Alkalinema sp. FACHB-956: one gene and its partner. The protein of the gene in region 1 interacts with the protein of each later gene in a pairwise test. Links are inferred from orthologs where the notes say so. Each region holds a gene or a part of one and is shown on either strand. Other genes may lie near its edges. The genes, in order: H6G21_RS19365 and ftsZ.

The links.
Region 2: the proteins of H6G21_RS19365 (region 1) and ftsZ interact in binary tests that used the Bacillus subtilis proteins (3 or more experiments, as listed by UniProt). The link is inferred for Alkalinema sp. FACHB-956 from one-to-one orthologs.

Annotation. Positions count from the first base shown.
Region 1 is NZ_JACJRC010000022.1:11,225-21,484, forward strand. The notes cover bases 2,657-5,470. They hold H6G21_RS19365 (cell division protein SepF), read right to left. Parts: upstream 4,464-5,470; coding sequence 3,849-4,463; downstream 2,657-3,848. Other genes in these bases: proC (pyrroline-5-carboxylate reductase), read right to left, coding at 2,972-3,763; H6G21_RS19370 (YggS family pyridoxal phosphate-dependent enzyme), read right to left, coding at 5,457-5,470. In the rest of the region: H6G21_RS19345 (cyclic nucleotide-binding domain-containing protein), read right to left, coding at 1-152; H6G21_RS19350 (MFS transporter), read right to left, coding at 743-2,065; H6G21_RS19355 (hypothetical protein), read right to left, coding at 2,341-2,499; more of H6G21_RS19370, read right to left, coding at 5,471-6,146; transcriptional coactivator PipX, read right to left, coding at 6,317-6,586; H6G21_RS19380 (hypothetical protein), read left to right, coding at 6,695-6,934; H6G21_RS19385 (alpha/beta fold hydrolase), read right to left, coding at 6,936-7,805; H6G21_RS19390 (DUF1815 family protein), read right to left, coding at 7,851-8,192; H6G21_RS19395 (DUF2839 domain-containing protein), read right to left, coding at 8,831-9,052; H6G21_RS19400 (helicase C-terminal domain-containing protein), read right to left, coding at 9,149-10,260. UniProt on the Bacillus subtilis protein: Cell division protein that is part of the divisome complex and is recruited early to the Z-ring. Probably stimulates Z-ring formation, perhaps through the cross-linking of FtsZ protofilaments. Its function overlaps with FtsA.
Region 2 is NZ_JACJRC010000001.1:409,393-419,719, forward strand. The notes cover bases 2,325-5,205. They hold ftsZ (cell division protein FtsZ), read left to right. Parts: upstream 2,325-3,035; coding sequence 3,036-4,376; downstream 4,377-5,205. Other genes in these bases: H6G21_RS01655 (FtsQ-type POTRA domain-containing protein), read left to right, coding at 2,325-2,852; glp (gephyrin-like molybdotransferase Glp), read right to left, coding at 4,505-5,205. Also shown: H6G21_RS01645 (ATP-binding protein), read right to left, coding at 1-239; H6G21_RS01650 (response regulator transcription factor), read left to right, coding at 911-1,600; more of H6G21_RS01655, read left to right, coding at 1,860-2,324; more of glp, read right to left, coding at 5,206-5,785; rpmG (50S ribosomal protein L33), read left to right, coding at 6,074-6,268; rpsR (30S ribosomal protein S18), read left to right, coding at 6,453-6,668; H6G21_RS01680 (ribonuclease R family protein), read left to right, coding at 7,048-9,078; H6G21_RS01685 (FHA domain-containing protein), read right to left, coding at 9,446-9,928. UniProt on the Bacillus subtilis protein: Essential cell division protein that forms a contractile ring structure (Z ring) at the future cell division site. The regulation of the ring assembly controls the timing and the location of cell division.

The DNA of each region.
Region 1 (10,260 bases):
AGACCGCTCAACACGATATAAAAGGCATCGACGGGGTGACCTTCTTCAATGAGCTGGGTGCCTGCTGGAAGCTGCTCCTTCCGCCCCACGTACAGCATCCAATCCATATCGCTATCACTCAATTCTCCCAACAAGAAGAATATTTTTCGCATAGGGCTGGCCGAGAAAGACAACTACGATGCGCGGCAAAAATTGCAGCAGAGGCAGAACATTATGGATCCTACCCAAGGGCTAAACCAACATCCTTCCGATGAATTTTCCGTAATCCAATGATAAATCCTCCGTACTTTTGTCCAATAGCCTTTCCCCCGTCAAGCCCCATGACTGGGTCTCTAGTTCAGAAATACCTAGTAGACAATTTGCGAGTCTTCATCCAGTATCAACAACAATCCTACGCTGCCCTAAGATAGGATCCCTAAGGTCATAAACCTATGACTTGCGACCATTGGTCTAGGACTCAGATCGGAAAGTTCGAGATCTGAAAGTTTAGGATCTGAAATTCTGAGTGGCAGCGTAGCGGGAAGCATCCAGCCCATTGATCACCCATTGATCATTAGATGATCAGTCAACTGGTGCCATCCTTGTTCTTAAAGTCTATCGAGGTTGAGACTGACGGGGGGCGATTACATAGAAAATCTTCTGATTTACTGAAAAGTCAACCCACGAGAATCCCACCCGTTCAGCCTCTGGCAAACGTCTAATGGCAAACGTCTAACCTCCATTGGCTAACGGCCCTTCGCAGTTAACGAATCGCGTAAAGATCGCTGCCACCTTTGAGGGAGAAATGTAAGGAGTGCGCTAAATCCTTGCTAGAGCGGGTTGTAAATAACAGCAACCCCAAAAGAGAAAGCCCCGCAGAAATCCCAAAAACACCACGATAGCCCACAAAATCAGCCAGTCCGCCCACTAGAGGTCCCGCCAGAAAAACCCCAAGATCAAACCCCGCAATACATAGGCTAAAAATCCGTCCCCGTTCCCCAGGATTCGATCGATCGGCCAACAGCGTGATTGTAATGGGGAGTAACGTACCTCCACCAATTCCTTCCAGGAGTCCGGCCAAGATAAACAGATCGTTCCGGGGAGCCAACCACAACATCAACATTGAAATGCAATAGCAAGCGAGTCCCAGGGTAATAAAGCGCCCTCGACCGTAGCGATCGCTATTCCTTCCGGCTAAAAATCGCATCAGGAAGCTGGTCATGGCAGCAGAGGTATAAAACGTACCTGCTGTGACCGTCAGTTGAGTTTCGCGCAGATACAAGGGCACGAAAATACTGAGAATGCCAAAGGCCATACCCACAATCAGCAGGGTCAGCGTCGGAATTCGCAGGCGATCGCTCCAGAGAATCTGCCAAAATGGTTGCCCCTGGGAAGTCGCCACAGCCCCAGCGGGATAGCCTTCGGAAATTACCGGGGCCGTCTCCAACACCGATGGTGGCACTTGAGGAGATGCCCCGGTAGGCTGAACTGACCTAGGTTGGGGCTGGGTCGCAGCAACGCCCCCAATACCCAGGCCAAAGATTAAACTCAAACCCGCGATCGCACTGGCAGCCAGAAAGCAAAGGCTATAGCCCCATTGATGCAGCAACCAATCACCCAACAACGGCCCCAACGCCATTCCAATCGGGGTCACCAAGGTCATGTAACCAATCACTTCCCCTCGGCTCTGGGGCGGGGCGATGTCCGTCACCAAGGTACTGTAGGCCGTAGTAAAGGCCGCAATACTCAGTCCATGAAACACCCGCACCAGCAAAAGGAGTTCCTTCGGCTGGGTCAGAAAATATCCCAATGGCGCGATCGTGGCCGCCACAATCCCAATGAGAAGGACTAATTTGCGGCCTCGATGATCGGCCAAATGTCCCATGTGCGGACGAAAGAGCAACAGTCCAACGGCAAATGCAGCCATCACAATACCTAGTTCTTGAGCCGTTGCCCCGTTATCACGGATGTACAACGGCAAGACGGGCAGGAGACTAGCCATGCACATCCAAAATAAAAGTCCACAGGCAAATAATGCACTCAGACTACGGCGAATAGAAGGCGAAAGCTGCGCAATAGCACCCATGGTCAAGCAATAGCACCCATCAGCAAAGGTTTCAGTCTAAAAGCTCAGAGAGTCAAGCAGTTCAGAGATTCAAACAGTTCAGAGGTTCAAACAGAAGTTCTAGGATAGCAACTTAACTTAACAGTTGACAGAATCCCGGATAAATTCGCTTGAATAGAAAAATGAGCAGCAGACTGAATCCTCGGGCAACCATCCCATGATCTGCCTAGAGGGCATGTCCAGCATGGAGGGTGTTTCTAGAAAGTCCGATGGAATGCATGGGAATCAATCAGAATCTAGACACAATTGAAGGCACGATCGAATTCGATCGCGATCGGGGATAACAATGCTGCCAGAAGCAATGCAGAAATCATATAGAAAGGATGCAGAAATAAGTCTCTCTTCAAAAGAATATTGCGATCGGCAATCCATTTCATACACCAAATTGATTCCATACAAAATAAGTCCAGGCCATGGAACCATGACCTGGACTCGGTTTTAATATTCTAGCCTTCTATAAAATACAGTTCCCGCGATACAGCTTAAGAACTGTACAGCGTAAGAACGACTTGGCCAGAGGTTTTCATCAGAAAAACTAAACTTTTTGCTATCTATTACTAGGTTAATGGGGAGAAAACGGGAATTGTTGAAATCTATACATAACTTTAGGAAAGTCGCAAATTTTCGTTACAAGTGACCAGGCTTGGCTCCCCGCTTGGCTTTGCGCTTCCAGCACCTATCTCCCCATCCCCTTAGGATTTGATTGGTACGAGAGGCCCTAAGGCCATCGTCTTGCTCCATCAATGACCCTTCTCAGCCGAGATAACCACTTTCACAATACCTTTGAAAATGTAGCCTACAATGCAATTTAGGCCGGAACGGTATCGCGAGAACAACTGCAAAGCGGAAGGTTTCGCCCCAGCGACTCTACTGATTACCCAATTCTTTGGAACGGTTAGATGCGGCGCGCACGGCTTCAATTAACGCCGATCGCAGTCCCTGTTTCTCCAACTGTGCAATTCCCGCGATCGTCGTTCCACCCGGACTCGTAACCCGATCCTTGAGTTCTCCCGGATGCAGTCCTGATTCTTGTAATAATTGCGCCGTGCCTAACACAGTTTGAATGGCTAATTGCAGCGCGATCGGTCGGGGCAATCCTGCAGCCACACCACCATCGGCCAAGGCTTCCACCACGAGGGCCACATAGCCTGGGCCAGACCCCGACAAACCCGTTACCGCATCCATGAGCGACTCTGGAATTTCAATCACACTCCCGACCGTCTCTAAAATGGTGCGAGCCCGTTCGACGTGGTGAGGTTGGCTATGCTGTCCTCGCGCGATCGCGGTGACGCCAGCACCCACCTGCGCGGGAGTATTGGGCATGGCCCGTAGGATGGGTTGCTCGGGAAAAGCGGCTTCTAATTGTGCGATCGAGGTTCCCGCTAGAATCGACAGCAGCACCGCCGATGTATGTGGCAAGGAGGCTGTCAGCTCAGTTGCAACCTGAAAAAAAATCTGGGGCTTAATCGCCAGCAAAACGACATCACTCGCGAGGGCCGCTTCGGAGTTCTTTGAAGTGACTTGAACCCCGTACTGACTTTGCAAAAAGCTGCGACGATCGCCATTCGGCTCACTGACCAAAATTTCGATCGGTTGATATACAGATTTCATAATGAGGCGGGATATGAGCGCCTCGCCCATTACCCCGCCTCCAATCATGCCTAATTTAACCAAGGTCGTTTCGCTGAATAACAACTCTAAGTAACTTCCAGAAGGAACTCCTGGCAAAGCAACTTAGCCGCTATTACTGTACCATGCGAACTTGTTCCGTAGCCCAAGTGGGAGCTGCTGTCGTTGCGGGACGAGCAGGCCGTGCCGGTTGGGGCTGAGGCACTTCATGAATCACGCCGGACTGAGTGCTCACTTGGACACAACTGGGGGTGAAGAGGAAGATGCTTTCACCAATGCGTTCTTGGTGACCATCGATCGCGTAGGTACCACCAGCCACAAAGTCTACCGCCCGTTGCGCTTGGTCAGGGTCCATAATGGTGAGATTGAGAACCACAGACTTACGTTCCCGGAGAGATTGGATCACCTGGGGCATTTCCTCAAAGGAACGGGGTTCCATCACAACCACCTCAGAGATTCCATTTGCGGCACCCGGCATACCAATTACATTACCCATAGGGACTGTTGCAGCAGAAGTAGTATTTGTCGTAGCAGATTCAGTACTGGTCAAAGAAGAACGATCGCGGAAACGACGACGAGAGCGAGCATCATCTTCTTGAGCAGAAGCTGTGTTTTCTTCTTGGTAGAGATCCTGGTACTCTTGCCCATCCATCTCGTCGTACTCGTACTCGTAATCCATGGATTCGTTAAAACCAACAAAGTCACGAAGCTTACCGAAGATACCCATTATTCACACTCCATTACAACCAGAAACCACAGGGACAACACTTCATCTATTAAATAGATGCAAAAGTCTGTATAGACAGATACATCAGAAACCAAAATTTAAGAGGGAATACCCAAAACATGGAACACACTGCATCTCAAATCAATGGCCAGACCCCAGATAATTCTTTAGATGCACACCTGACCTGATTGAGGAGTAGAGTATATCGCCGTTGAATACTTCAGATCGAGTCGTGCAGAACAAAACAACTGAGTATTTACCGTGCGTTAAAGTTATACCTTACCTCAGGGGTTTGATCAATCCGTTATATGCCCATTGACAATTTCTTGAAAACCTGAATTTTACAAGTTATCTAGAAAAGCTGATAAGCAAATTTAGGCCAATCATGGAACCAGGTCAAATCTGCGCAGTCAATTGCTTTACAAACAGCAACAAATGAGTAGCCACTTCACTCAGAGAGATGAAATGCAAGTGTACTAGCTTGGCCTCCTTGAAACAAAAAAATGAATGATAAGGTTCAACTGCATTTTTACCTTTAAGAACAACATTCAACAGCACTGTAATAATTTATTCAGAATGCCGTGAACCTTGGTCTTGCAAGGAATAGAAAGATAACGTTCAACTTACATTTACAACGTTCCTAACCCGGTTTATTGACAGGCTCATCATCTCTACCGGATAAGTGATCTGCCCATCAAGAAATCAATCTTGTTACAGCAGACGAGCTTGCAGAAACTCGAAAGCTGACGTTAAATCACTAAGCTGTGGGTTAATGATTTATTCGATCGCCGCTTGAGTAAATCATGAGGATTGTGACTTGCACAATTCCAAGGTATTGACTCAAAGGGGGAACACCAGTGCACTCCAGGAACCGGTTGGGCGTTGTGGACAACAATCTAGCACAAAAAATCTGAACGGTCTACTAGATATAGAGATTTTTTGGACTTTTTTCTGAAGAACACGCCAGGGGTAGCGCTATCAACGCAAAACGCAGGGTTAGGGCTGCTGTGATCGATTATCGAAGAGAATCCGACCAGGCCGAATCATTGTAGCGCCAGATGCGATCGCAAGTTGATAATCTTCAGACATTCCCATGGAAAGTTCCCGAAGATTGAGGCGCGGCCAAGCCTGCTGATTGATGGTGGTGGCCAAGTCACGGGCCTGTTGGAACAACCCGCACAAATCTGCTTCAGATAACCCCAGCGGCGGAATCACCATCAGTCCAGCAATATGAACCTGGTCTAGCTGGTTCAGTTGGGGCAGATCCGCCAGTAGTTGTTCCACGCTCCAGCCAGATTTATTGGGATCGGGTCGCAATTTAACTTGGAGACACAGGTGGGGGGGAGACGCTAATGCCCCCGCCAAACGATCGATCCGCTCCGCCAGCTTCAGGTTATCCACCGAATGAATCCATTGAAACCGTTCTAACGTTTTGGCCACTTTATTACTTTGCAAATGACCAATAAAATGCCAAGTCACATCCTGGAGGTCAGCCAATTCCGCTTGCTTTTGCACAGCTTCCTGTAACCGACTTTCCCCAAAGTGGCGAAGTCCTGCGGCATAGGCAGCTCGCATTTGTTCCACGGACGCTTGTTTGGTCACCGCAATGGTGGTGACATGGGCAGGAATGCTCTGCTGAAATTGGCAAATGTGATGGACAAGCAAGTCAAAGGCGATCGGCTCCATTCGGGTTGAACTATTGATTCGAGTTGAACTATTGATTCGGGTTGAACTATCTACATGACGAGGAGACGAGGAGACTGAATCGCACTCAGGGACTCAATCATAGGAGCCCTAGCGCAGCCAATCCCGGTGGAATCTTGACTGGGATGGAACGCTTCACTGAGATGGAAACTTCACTGAAAGGTTTGCCGATGAACAGCAACTAGCTGAGTATATTCTTGCGGAGTTCCTTGACGACGTAGCCATCGCATACGGTTCTCGACCAGAATTTTGGCATCTGCTCGACTGATAGAGTCAAATTGCAACCCGCCGGACCCGTTACTGACGATGAAAAAGAGTCTTTGAGCATACAAGGTCGTAAACAGTTCCTGGTGCTCTTCAATCAAACAGACTCGAAACAGCAAACCAAAGGTGGGATGGTTGAGATAGGATTCAATGCCCATTCAAGAATATTGTCGCGAAAGGATGAATACCGAGAAGACAGTTACAACCGTAACCGTTTTCGATTCGTTTTCGATTGAAAACTTAAACTTAAAAATTGTAAATAAAAAATGCGCGACTGCTCAGATAATTTCGCCGCTAGGCGGGAAATCACTGCTAGATGGGAGATCCAACACGACAACCGCACCATCACGACCCACTGCCAGCTTGCCTGCGATTACTTGAATCCCTTTAATCCATTAATCCACGGTGAGCCCAGTTTGGTGAACCCACCCGCAGAACCCATGCATCCCTCGGGGCGGCTGGAACGCGCTTGGCGCAATGATCCCCGGCTTGTTCACCAAGCTTAGTTTAACTTGTCGTAGGCGATAGCAAAAAGGCCAACAGTTCGCGATTCACCGTCTGAGGGGCTTCTTGCTGAATCCAATGGCCACAGTTAGGAACAAATTTGAGCTGGAAGGAAGCGCTTACCACTCGCCGTAAGTCCTCAGCCAACGATCGGCTTAACACCGCATCTTCATCACCCCAAAGCACCAAAGTCGGAGCGGTAATCGGCGGGGTTGCGGATCCCCAACCTTTGATCCAGGTCATCGGAGAGAGAAATTGGCGGTAATAACTGAGAGCGGCGGCGATCGCGCCGGGCTTTTGAAGGGCTGCTTCGTACATCCTCGTGTTTTCCTGCGTGAAGACCCCCTTGCGAACGGCCAGTCCTCGGAAAACATTCTGAACGAATTCCTGAAGATTATTTTGAATCACCCATTCCGGCAATCCAGGGATCTGAAAGGCAAAGAGGTACCAACTACGCTGCAACTGATCCAGATTGCGGGCCAGATAGGGCAAAAAGCGTTGGGGATGGGGAGCGCTCAATATGGCGAGGCGCTCCAGCGACTGGGGAAACTGCTGGGCAAAATTCCAGGCGATCGCGCCGCCCCAGTCATGGCCAATAACATGGGCACGGCCATATCCCAAGGTTTGAATCAATCCCTGGATATCTGCCGTTAAGGTCGCGAGATCATAACCACTGTCGGGTTTGTCCGAGTCGTTATAGCCCCGTAAATCAGGCACAACGACCCGAAAATGCTGAGCCAAGGCCGGGATTTGATATCGCCAGGAATACCAAAATTCAGGAAAGCCATGCAAAAGGACAACCAGTGGACCGTCTCCCTGTGTCACACAGTGAAGACGGATCCGATTAGTCTCAACAAATTGATGATGCCACACGAGATGATCCCAATAAACAACCCGTGCGATCGCCGTTAAGAAGACCTAAATAGCTGCTCCAATCAATTGAGGCTCGGCAGCCTGAAACGGAAACTTGATCAGGTCAGCCAATTCTTGAAGTTGGCTAATGGCTTCCGCCCCTTCCAGCTTCATAAGTTCCCGATCGTCTCGCATCTCTGTCCAAGTGATGCCATAGTCCGAAACCAGGAACCGAATTAAATGATTCTCTCCCAAGCTCACCATAAAGGAGGCACTATTCATTTCACCGCCGCAGGTATAGCAGGATGCTAGATAGCCGCGATTCTCGAGAACGATCGCCAGTGCTTGGAGGTTCATCACAAGATCCTGGACGAATTGACGATGTTGATCTGCAAGTCTTGTGAACACAGTGGGACTCCATTCACCACTAACAATTCTAAAACTTTTCTTAAGATTCTCACTCTAACCTGAGAACCAATCTATTGAACTCCGTGGATGAATAAAAGTAAGGTCAAAAATATTACAAACCCTAGTGTCCTACATCCTAACGCCATCCGGATAAAATGTGGCGTATTCAATGTAACAAACCCTCTGAAAGTCGCTCTGGATAACAACTAGAGAGATTCCAGCACCCTCCATTCTTTAGGTCAACAAGACTCGGTAGCTCTTGTCACCATCAATTCCTTCAATGAGCCCTATAGGAAATTGTGATGGGAATTGTGATGAACGATAGGGGCTGATGGAGGAGAGCGAGGCAATTATCCCAAGGCGAAAGCACCATCACGATCGAGCGTATTAGGACACCTGAAAAAGGGGTATACCGTCAAGCATACCCCCTAGGTTCTGAATTGATTACAGGATCGTGAGTAAATGACCGATTGATTACAGGATCGTGAGCTAAATAACCGTGAGCTAAATAACCGTGAGCTAAATAACCGTGAGTTCAGCTGCCTACTGCGAACCCAAAGGTTGAGGGCATTGCGCCCATTGCGCAGGACGACCAGACTAGTAACCCAACCTGCCACCAAACCAGCGACCCAACCAGACTATTGCAGACCCGTTAGCTGCCACCAACCAAAGGCTGGCCCAATAAAGCGAATCGTGACCCAACCTGCCACCAGGATCCCGATCCCGATCCAAGCACCGGTGATCGTAATCCGATTCAATTGTTCCGCTTGGGCCTTGGTTACAGGCAGCCAAGGCAAGAAGCGCTCTTCTTTCCCATAGTTTTCTCCAAGGGTTTCTTTACGTCGTTTTGAATCACCCATAGGTTTCCTTGCCATTACACTGAGGGTCTAATAGCTTTCTATTATCCCGCACTGCTTGACTTCGTCGAGTGCGGCAGAACGTTCGATCGTGCCCCCCTAAGCCCCCAGCGTGTCTTCGTCCCAAGGGGTTTCCAGGTAACTGATGCGAGCAAAGGGACTCAGAGCCGCTAACACCTGTTGCCCATAGCTACGGTGGAGAACTCGACTATCGAGCAATGCCACCAACCCTTGGGCATCTCGAATCGGGGAAATGGCCCGCTGAAGCTCCATCAGGGCCGTGGGCAGGAGATAGAGCCGAAACCAATCCTGACGATTTTTTTTGTAATAGTTAACCCGACCCGCAACCAAAGGATGTTCTAGGGAAGGAATGGGCAAGGTGGCGATCGCGATGCAGGTCGGCGTAGGTAAAGCCTGTTGATGGGTTTGCCAAAACTCCCAGCCACAAACCAAAATGCTGTATTCATCTAGGCTGGTGCGTTCGACTTGGACGCGCGAGCCAAATTCTGCGGCCAAGACCGATCCCACCTGGCTCCGCAGCGGTGTATCTCCTACAAGCACGACGGCAGGGCCTTGGGGAGCATGGCTCAGGAGGTAGCGTAATTCCTTCAGGAGGCTCGTTTGGAACTGGGGGGTGTTGGGCATTGGCATGCCGTCCGGTTGATAAAGCTGCACGATCGCATCCTGCCGATCGGGGGAGAACTTGAGGCAGGTTAAATCGCCCAAGCCTACGGTTTGACGATAGATCGTCGCTTCGGTTTCTAGATCCAGAGCGCTCCCAATTAACACCGTTGGCTGGGTCAGCCAGAGAGGATCCAAAAACGATCCCACTTCCGTAGGACTACTATGTAGAGAAAACGTCCCTTGGCTGCGGTGAATCGTGGCCCAAGTCAATCGGTGGCTCTGCTGCAATTGTTCAAACAAAAGCTGCCAGGGGGGGGGCACCATGGCTTGACTTCCTTTCGCCAGCTGATGGAGATCTTGAAGTAGCGATCGCTCCGGGTCATCCATCAAATAACACTCGTAGGGATTGGCAGGACGATGGAAAATCGCTCGAGTTAAGCCAACCCGAATATCGCGAATCGCATCCATTTGGCTGGGGATCGCTAACATTAAGCTGTCCCACTCAGTGGCCGGAAGGTGGCTAGTCAGCACTTGGCGAGTCCAGGTTTCCAAGTCATCCACCCCATCCATCACCGTGGAAATCCCTT
Region 2 (10,327 bases), on another replicon or contig:
CCAACTGCGATGGGCTTCAGTTGGACGGCATCTAGGAGAAATTGCCCAGATCCATCCAATAATTGTTCATCAATGACCAAACAATCAAAGGGCTCGTTTTCCAAGGTCGCGATCGCGATCGCAGTGCTGTCTACTTCCACGATCGGGAGTTCCATGCCCGCCAAGTGCCAAGCTTGACAAACCGCCATGCGATTCGTTGCACTTGCTCCTGCTATGAGTAACTTGAGATTTCTATCCATCACATCTCATGCCTCAACCGAGTTTAGGCTCAACCAACTCAGCTTTATCCACTAGTGCCCTCAACTAGTCCCCTCATTCACTATTTTCAGGCATTCCCCAATTATTTTAGTGATTTGCTAACCACTAGACTATCACCCGCAATTCCCCGGTTTATTTCCTAGGGTGGATGTAAGGACTCCCTTCTAAATATGACAGTCTCGAATAGATACAAAAGACTCGAAAATACACTGATTGAGGTACTCTAATCGGAACCATCAAGCCCAAAACTCTTGAGAATCTACCTAGGGTGGATGCATAGGAGTCAAATGGGAGACATGGGAGATCCGTAGACACGATCGCACGAGATTCATCATGAGTTGACCTTATGGCAACAAATTGACCATAAGCACTCAATTCCGCTGCAATTGCAGTCAATCTCGAGGGGACTTGTGAAGTTTACTCTCAATTCCTTCATCATTTAGGGTGAGGTGGGCGAGAATAAACGGCTACGATTGAGCACGAAATAGGGGTTAACCAGATCTGCACCGCTAAGGGATTTCCTCACGTTTTGGGAATTTTGGGTGTCCGTTTAAACTTTTGAAGGAGCGGGTGACCACAGTGATGCAGATGGCAGAATTCAGGGCAGTCTTTGGGTAAGTATCCTTATGCAAATGGGTGGAAGTTAACTCTAATGAACGACATTCGAATCGCGCTGATAGAAGATCACGATTTAACCCGTGTCGGCATGCGGACTGCACTCCAACAACGATCGGGTTTTCGGGTCATTGGCGAGGCATCCAATGGGGCCGATGGGCTGCGTTTGCTGACGATCGCTAAGCCTGACGTGGCCATTGTGGATATTGGTCTTCCCGATATGGATGGCATTGAGTTGACAAAACGGTTTAAACAGGCACAGCCGTCAGAGAACTCCCCAACCAAAATTTTGATTTTGACGCTTCAGGATACGGAAGACGTTGTAATGGCAGCCTTTGCCGCTGGCGCAGATTCCTATTGCATGAAGGATGTCAGCCTGGATCAATTGGTGGAAGCCCTACGGGTCACCCATGAAGGGAATTCTTGGATTGATCCGGCGATCGCCCGCATTGTTCTGCGTCAGTCCCAGCAGCCCGCGATGGCAGGGCGCAATGCGGCCCTACCCCCTACCCCCACTGAGCCAACGGAATCCTACCCCTTAACCGAGCGGGAGTTGGAAGTTCTCCAACTGATTGTGGACGGCTACAGCAACGCTGCGATCGCAGATAAGCTCTTCATCACGGTCGGTACGGTGAAAACCCATGTCCGCAATATTTTGAATAAATTGTGCGCTGACGATCGGACACAAGCAGCGGTGCGGGCTTTACGATCGGGGCTGGTTTGCTAGTTGAGTTATCCAGGTATCCAGGTATCTAGTTATTCAGGTATCCAGTCACCTAATCCGTTAAGCTGCTTGTTCGCGTCCTCGGTAGAGACGACGATTTAGCTAGAGCGTGCCTTCGTAATGAGAAAATCTCAGCCGTGCCATTTGGACTGACCATGCTTAAATATAGGGACAAATTTTTTGGCGATTTGACCCACTCAATCTTGATTACCCTTTCCAGTACCAATCCCCAGTCAAGCCGCCCCCGCATTAGCAGTGCGAATTGTCCGCGCAATTCGTCGCTCCGCCAATCTTCCTCCTTCTAGACACCATGGCTGGCATTGCTCCCGTTTCTCGGCACGAACTTTCTCAACGAAGGCAACAACTGCGGCGACAACGACGTAACCGCACCCTCAAAATGTCTTGGCGATCGCTTGTGGTTCTCGGGCTTGCCGGAACCTCCCTATGGGCGGTGACTCAGCCTAATTGGGTCATTCGAAACCCTGCTCAGGTCAAGATTGAAGGGAATCAGTTCCTAGCTGCAAAAACGGTACGATCCCTGCTACCGATCAACTATCCTGAGTCCCTCAGTAAGGTGCAACCGACCAAAATTGCTGAGACCTTAAAGGACAAGGCCCCCATCGCCGAGGTGAGCGTAGAGCGCCATCTCTTCCCCCCAGGGTTAACCGTGCGTATCCGTGAACGTAAACCCGTTGCCCAAGCTTGGTTGACTCCTCCAGGGGAAGCGAGCAAGGCCGATCGCAACACGAGTCCTGGGCCTAATGGTCAAGCATCTATCTCCAAGGAGGACAAGGCCCCTAGCAGTAACCCTTCTAGAGACACCGCCTCAAAGGGAGCGGCTACGGGGCAACCGTCTGGCTTATTGGATGAGCATGGGCGCTGGATCCCCTTGGAAAGTTATACAGCCGTTGAACAGAATCTCCAATTGCCGCCCCTCCAAGTGATTGGGAATCCTGATACCTATCAACCCCATTGGGATCGCTTCTACCCCATCATTAGCCGCAGCCCCATCACGGTCCAGGCCATTAATTGGCAGAACCCTGGAAACCTAATCCTCAAAACTGAATTAGGGACTGTACACCTCGGAGCCTATGGCAATCAGTTTGGCAACCAAATTCGAGTCCTCGATCGTATGCGGGATCTGTCTCGGAATAAAACCGCGGGTTCTATGGAATATCTCGATTTGCGAAATCCCAATACGCCTATCCTGAAACTGCGTGCTGCAAAAAGCTCCGGAAAAATTAGTACCCCATAGCGATCGAACTGTGGCAGAATTTCCCGTAATCTCATGGCACAATTAAACCGAACTTGATGGCGAATCGACGGTTTTGCTGTTGAAGATTTAGTAGAATTGGTGTTCCGGTTAGCCAGTTACCCCCTGGTGATGCGTTGCTACCTGGAGTCAAAAAATTGTTTATAAGTTCCGCCCGTAGTTCCAATGACGCTTAACAATGAGTCAAATTCCACTCCACTGACCCTCAACGAGTCGCTTGAGCCCGGTCAGATTCGTTCCCATGCGGATATAGGCTCCCATGAGGATGGAGTCTCGAAGTTTGCGTCGGTAGGGGATAGCTCCAACTCTCTCCGCAGTATCAGTTCATCCAGTAATTCAGGGGGAAATGTCAAAGTGGTGCCCGGAGAGGAATTAAGGAGTGGTGACATCGTGCCCAGCAGTATTGCCAAAATTAAAGTAATTGGCGTAGGCGGAAGTGGCGGCAATGCTGTCAATCGAATGATCGCCAGTGAAGTGACCGGGGTTGAATTTTGGTCAATCAATACCGATGCCCAAGCGTTGACCCAGTCCTCTGCCCAAAAGCGACTGCAAATCGGTCAAAAATTAACCCGTGGTCTCGGGGCGGGCGGTAATCCCGCGATCGGGCAGAAGGCTGCAGAAGAGTCTCGTGATGAGATTGCAGCGGCCCTAGAAGGGTCTGACCTGGTATTTATTACAGCGGGTATGGGGGGCGGTACAGGCACCGGAGCTGCGCCGATCGTTGCCGAAGTGGCTAAGGAAATTGGAGCACTGACCGTTGGAGTTGTGACCCGTCCGTTTACCTTTGAAGGGCGGCGACGCACCAATCAAGCGGAAGAGGGACTCGCGGCCTTGCAAGGGCGAGTGGATACCTTAATCATCATTCCCAATGACAAGCTCTTGTCCGTGATTTCGGAATCGACCCCGGTGCAAGAAGCGTTCCGGACAGCCGATGATGTTCTACGCCAAGGGGTGCAGGGGATTTCCGACATCATTACCATTCCGGGCTTAGTCAATGTAGATTTTGCCGATGTGCGGGCTGTGATGGCAGATGCGGGATCGGCCTTGATGGGCATTGGCATTGGCTCCGGCAAGTCTCGGGCACGGGAAGCCGCGATGGCTGCTATCTCTTCGCCCTTGTTGGAAGCGTCGATCGACGGTGCGCGGGGCGTCGTGTTTAACATTACCGGTGGCCATGACCTCACCCTCCATGAAGTGAATGCTGCTGCGGAGATTATCTATGAAGTCGTTGATCCCAATGCCAATATCATCTTTGGCGCTGTGATTGATGAGCGGATGCAGGGTGAAGTCCGGATTACGGTCATTGCCACAGGATTCTCTGGGGAGACCCAAGTGCAAGCAGCCACCCGACCTACGGCTACACCCAAGCGATCGGTTCCCAAATCGGAAACCAATGCTGGCGGATTACCCTTACCGGAACCCCGCACCCCCAAGCCTGCACCACCAACGCCTGGGGGGTTAGATATTCCTGAGTTTTTGCAGCGTCGTCGTCCACCCCGAGGCTAGCTGCAACGCAATTCAACGTGATTACTCATTCAAAGTTTTCTGTTCTGGTTTCAGGCACCCTGTAGGGTGCCTTTTTTGTGGGTTTTCCGGGTTCAAGGAGTGGTTGCACCCCCCGTAAACTGGGGCATCTACACAATGCCCTGCATCAACAACACTGATGTGTCGCTTCCTGCAGCGATCGCCGTTGCGCCGATGGGGATCCTGGCGAGACCGTTGCAGCCTGCGAGGTTAATCAAGTTACCCGAATTATGGCCTCCCGCAGCGGGCGAAAAGCAAAGCTCACCGGCTTGGAAGGTGACCTTGCCCCAAAGGTAGGACTCACGCTTGCCGTCGGACTTGAGATCACAACCCGTTTTGGCCGTGATGAAGTTCGGTTGCCAGCCCGTTGCCAGTCCCGATCGTCGTTTCAAAGCCGGTTGAACAAACCGTAAAAATGTCACCAAGGCAGAGACTGGGTTTCCAGGCAGGCCGAAATACAGCGTATTAGGCAGGGTCGCAAAGGTGAGGGGTTTGCCGGGTTTAACCGCGATCGATCGAATCTGAATCGTTGCGCCCAGCGCTTCTAAAATTCCATCCACATAGTCATAATCCCCGACGGAGACCCCACCGGAAGAAATTACGATATCTGCTTGGGCGATCGCGGCTTCCATGGCCGCTTGCAACGCAGCGGGATCATCGGGCACAATGCCCAAACGCAACACCTCCGCTCCCGACTGTTGCACCAAAGCCGCTAAAGCGTATTGGTTGGAATCCACAATCTGTCCCGGCTGTAACGGCTGGTCTGGTGTCACCAGTTCATCGCCGGTGGAGAGAATGGCCACCTTGGGCCGCTGATAGACCGGTACCTGGGTACATTGCACGGCTGCCAGAACCGCAATTTCTGCGGCTCCTAGACGAGTTCCCGCCGCTAACAACGGTTGTCCCGCTTGGTAAAAACCACCCCGCCGCCGGACAAATTCCCCTAGGTGACGGGGGGGGACTAAGATCGTGACCCGATCGCCTTGGCGCTGGGTATTTTCCTGCATCACGATCGTATCGGCTCCCAAGGGCAGCATCGCCCCCGTAAAAATGCGGGCCGCCTGTCCCGGTTGCAGTGTTTGTTGGGGGGCAACCCCCGCCGGAATCTCTTCAACCACGGCCAGGGTGATTGCCCCAGGTTGCCCTGTTGCCACTTGCCCTGTTGCCACTTGCCCTGTTGCCACTTGCCCTGTTGCTACATCGTCATAGCGCACCGCATAGCCATCCATTGCAGAATTATCCCAATGGGGAAAATCCAACTCACTGCTCACAGGCTGTGCCAAAACGCGATCGATCGCCTCCAATAACGGTACCCAATCACAATCAACCGCTGCATCCGGCACTTGGACTGCTTGAAAAATCAAAGACTCCGCCGTTTCAACTGCCAACATAGACCCACAATTTTGAACAATTTGAACAATACAATTTGAACAATATTTGAATAATATTTGAGCAAAAAATTGCATGAAAATTTGAACCCCGAGGTGATGCCCCGATCGACCCATCGAGCTTTCCTAACCACCAGTCAGGGATGATAGGGGTGCTTTTGCTCGACTAACGCAAGCTGTTCTTCTGAAAAAACTGGCAAAACCCCTTGCAGATTACTTTCAAACTAGACCTTCCTGTGAAATAATGGTTATTTGTGTCTGAATAAATACCAGCCCTTAAGGTTGTGAATCATGGCTAAAAACAAAGGCGTAAGAATAATCATTACGCTGGAGTGTACGGAGTGCCGTACCAATCCAGATAAGCGTTCTGCAGGGGTGTCCCGTTACACCACGATGAAGAATCGTCGGAACACCACCAGCCGGCTAGAACTCAAGAAGTTCTGCCCCCATTGCAACAAGCATACCGTTCACCGCGAAATTAAGTAGTTGTGAGATTAGTCGTCCTAAGTGCCTTTAAAGCGAGCTTGACGACCAGAGCTTCGCAAACTTAGCGAAGGCTCGGATTTGATACACCAGTTCTCCTGGCAAATCCTTTGGAAGTTTTGAGGGGGCGATCGCTCCAAACAAAACTCAGAATCTCCGTTCTGTCCAATTCATCGAGTGAAACACCATGGCTTATTTTCGTCGTCGCATTTCTCCCATTAAACCGGGCGATCCCATTGATTACAAAGATGTAGACCTGCTGCGGAAGTTTATTACAGAGCGCGGTAAGATTTTGCCTCGTCGCATCACAGGATTGACCGCTAAACAGCAGCGGGATCTGACGGTTGCCATCAAGCGAGCTAGAATTTTGGCATTGCTACCCTTCATCAACCAAGAAGGCTAAGCGAGTCTTAGGGATAGATCTGAGGGGTGATGGCCGCAATTAAACAGTCCATCATCCCTCGTCTTATTTGAATCCTTTGCAAATTGACAATAGTAATCACTAGTAATCGTTTATTGCTTGCCAGATAACAATTCTTGCCAGATAACAATTCTTGCTAGTTAATTAATGTTTGCTAGTTAATAATGCTTGCTAGCAGACAGCTATTGCTGGCACTATTTTTTCATCAATAAGATTCCATCAATAAGAAATGGATGACTAATGACCGATCGGAAATGAGGGTTTGGTGATTGTGGTAATCATTAAACCAACCCGCTATTTCCTGGAACGGTTCGGGGTTAGTTACTCAAGTCGTATACGCTCGCCTGGATGAAGCCCTGCTATGGAAAAGGGAACGCTGGTTGAATTTGTTGTGAACGGAGAACGGCGTCTTGCGGTGATCGATCGCCCAGAAGGAAAAAAACACTGGGTCGTGATCGATGAACGAGGTCAAGCTTCGACGCTCCATCCACGCCAGATTGAATACACGGTTACCGGGCAGACGTTTAAGCCCACGGAAATTGCTGCCTTTTCCCAGCGAGTTCAGTCCTCCCTGGATCCTTCAAGTTTGGAAGTAGCTTGGGAACTTCTGGTAGAAGAAGGTGAGTCCACCGATCCCGCTGCATTGGCTACCTTGCTGTTTTCCTCGACTGATCCAGAGTTTTGCTACATTGCCCATCTGCTCTTGGCAGAAGATCGACTGTATTTCAAGCAAAAGGGCGATCGCTACGAACCTCGGCCTGCCAGTCAAGTCGCGGAAATCCAGCGCCAAATTGCCCTCGCCAACCAGCGCCAGCAGGAATGGGAAGGATTTTTGACCCGGTTGCAACAGGTGATTGCGGGTGAGCAAACGCCCGATTGGCAGCCCAGCGATCGTCCCCGATTAGATGCCCTCGAAAAATTTGCCGCCTTTGGTGATGATGCTCCCAATCGCAGTGCTGCGATCGAGGTCTTAGCGGCCCTCAAACGTCCTGAAACGGCACAAGGCGCATTTCGGCTTCTGGTTGAATTAGGATTATGGAGTCCCCACGAAAACCTTTTCCTTCGCCATAGTCAAATTCCTACTCACTTTCCGCCAAAGGTTCAAGAGTTGTCACATCAGTACCTCCTTTCCCCGCCACAAGACTTGCATCCCGATCGCTTAGATCTCACCCATCTGAAGGTCTACACGATCGATGATGAAAGTACGCGCGAAATTGATGATGGTCTGAGTATTGAATATTTACCCGATGGCTCTGAACGTATTTGGATCCATATTGCCGATCCGACTCGCTGGCTCCTGCCCGGTGATCCCTTAGATCTAGAAGCCCGCCGCCGCAGTACCACCCTCTATCTACCTACGGGCATGATTTCCATGTTCCCCACGGAACTGGCGACAGGCCCCATGAGTCTGAACACTGGGGTTGTCTGTTGTGCCCTCAGTTTTGGTATTTTGTTAGACGCCGATGGCGCAGTGAGCGACTTCAGTATTCACGCTAGCCACATCAAAATTACCTATCGCCTCACCTACGCGGATGTGGACGAGATGCTGGAATTGGGGGTGACGGCAGAACCGGAGCTAGAGAGCCTCGCGAAATGGGCCAAGCAGCGGCAACTCTGGCGACAATCCCAGGGGGCAATCAGCATCAACATGCCAGAATCCACCATCAAAGTGGAAAACGATGGGGAAGAAATTATTATCCAGGTGCTGGACGATCGCTTCTCCCGGCAACTGGTGGCAGAGATGATGATTTTGGCTGGAGAAGTTGCTGCTCGCTATGGTCAAATCCATAGCCTACCGTTGCTATTTCGCAATCAGCCCCAACCTGAACTGCCATCCGATGAAGAGTTATTACAAGTTCCGGCGGGGCCTGCGAGAGCTTGTGCCATTCGGCGCTGTATGCCTCGGAGTGAACTGAGCATCACCCCCTCTCGCCATGCCAGCTTGGGGCTGGATACCTATACACAGGTCACCTCACCGATTCGGCGCTACAGTGACTTACTTGCTCACTTCCAAATCAAAGCCCATTTGCGAGGAGAATCGCTGCCGTTCTCTGCGGAACAAATGCAAGATTTAGTCTTGAGCATTGCCAGTAATGTTCAAGAAGCGGCTTTGGTGGAGCGCCAAACCAATCGCTACTGGGGACTGGAGTACCTTCGACGCAACACCCACGAAGTCTGGTCTACCCTAATGCTGCGCTGGCTCCGCGAACATGAAGGTCTGTGCTTAGTCCTGCTGGAAGACTTGGGTCTGGAACTAGCCATGCGTCTCAACCGTTCGATCGAATTGGGCGATCGCTTTCAAGTTAAAGTTGTGCGAGCCGATCCTCGTGAAGATACGATTCAGCTCCAAGAAGTCTCCACCCTGGAGGCAACTCAGATGGCAGCAGGTTAGACTGCCTGATTCAACAGGCTATTTTCGGGGAAAATTTTGGGAACGGTAAAATTTCGGGAACGGTATTGTTGCAATTGGCCAATTCAGTTAGCATTGGCCACACTTAACTAGCCGGGAAGCGTCGACATGAAATCATGAACCTTAAGTCATGAACATCTTGAGTCATGAATATTAAGTCATGAACATTAAGTCATGCGCTTTTCAAGCATTCTCACTCTCCAATCACCCTCCAGAGGCATCCTCTAGCTAGGGGGCACAGTCCACTGCATGCTCGGTCAATCAGTCAACCTACAGCCTTGCACGTCTACCAAGCATGGCTAGGAAGAAGCATGGCTAGGAAGAAGACTGCCCGCAAAAAAATAGGCGGCTAGCGAGGGTGGATAAAAAATTCAGTGCGCAGATGACAGAGCGTGAGAATATCGCCATCTTTGATTGGGTATCGTTTGAGCACCGCTAAACGCTGCTGATTGAGGAAGGTGCCATTGCTGCTACCGACGTCCATCACATAGAAGCCGTACTGAGGATCATGGCTGATGACGGCATGGCAACGGGAGATCGATCGATCCGGTACCACGATCGCGCAATTGCGACTCCGGCCAATCAACCAGGTGGAGCCCACATCCGTCACCTGAGCTTCGCCCATGGTGGGCAGATTGGTCGTCAGGAAAGCCCGATGCTCAATCCGAGTGGCTTGGATGTAGTAGGAATAACGGAGTTCAGACGCGAACGGCTGGTCGTTATCACCGTCTTCTCCAATGTATGTCGCAGATTTCTCTAAGGTGGAAATCTCGTCATTTAAGAGGTTAGGTACTTTGAGGATTGAAGCCGGAAGTGAATGAGCTTCGGGCATGTACCCTTCCTGCGAGGACTCTAGATTCAACATTTATTCTCCGTCCCAATGCATTTGCAGTGAAACACAATTGTTAACTGTTAAGCGTCAACTTTCGGGTGTCAACTTTCAGGTTACTTACGCGAGAGATTAAATCCCTGACGACGGTGTAGCAGTTGGCAAATGCAGCCTTTAAACTGTAGACCCCCTGGGTTCCAACAAACCTCCATCCCAAGAAAGGGACTGATGGTGTGTCAAGTACTAGATGATTGTCACGTAATAGGAAAGGTCAATCACCTATTTAAGTGGTTTTTCTCACTACCAGAGTAAACACTAATTTCCACTGGCCTGACAACCGTGGGGCAGGGTTTCTTTGCAGAAGCTTTACATCAACATTGGAGAGGTTCGCAAGTCCTTCAG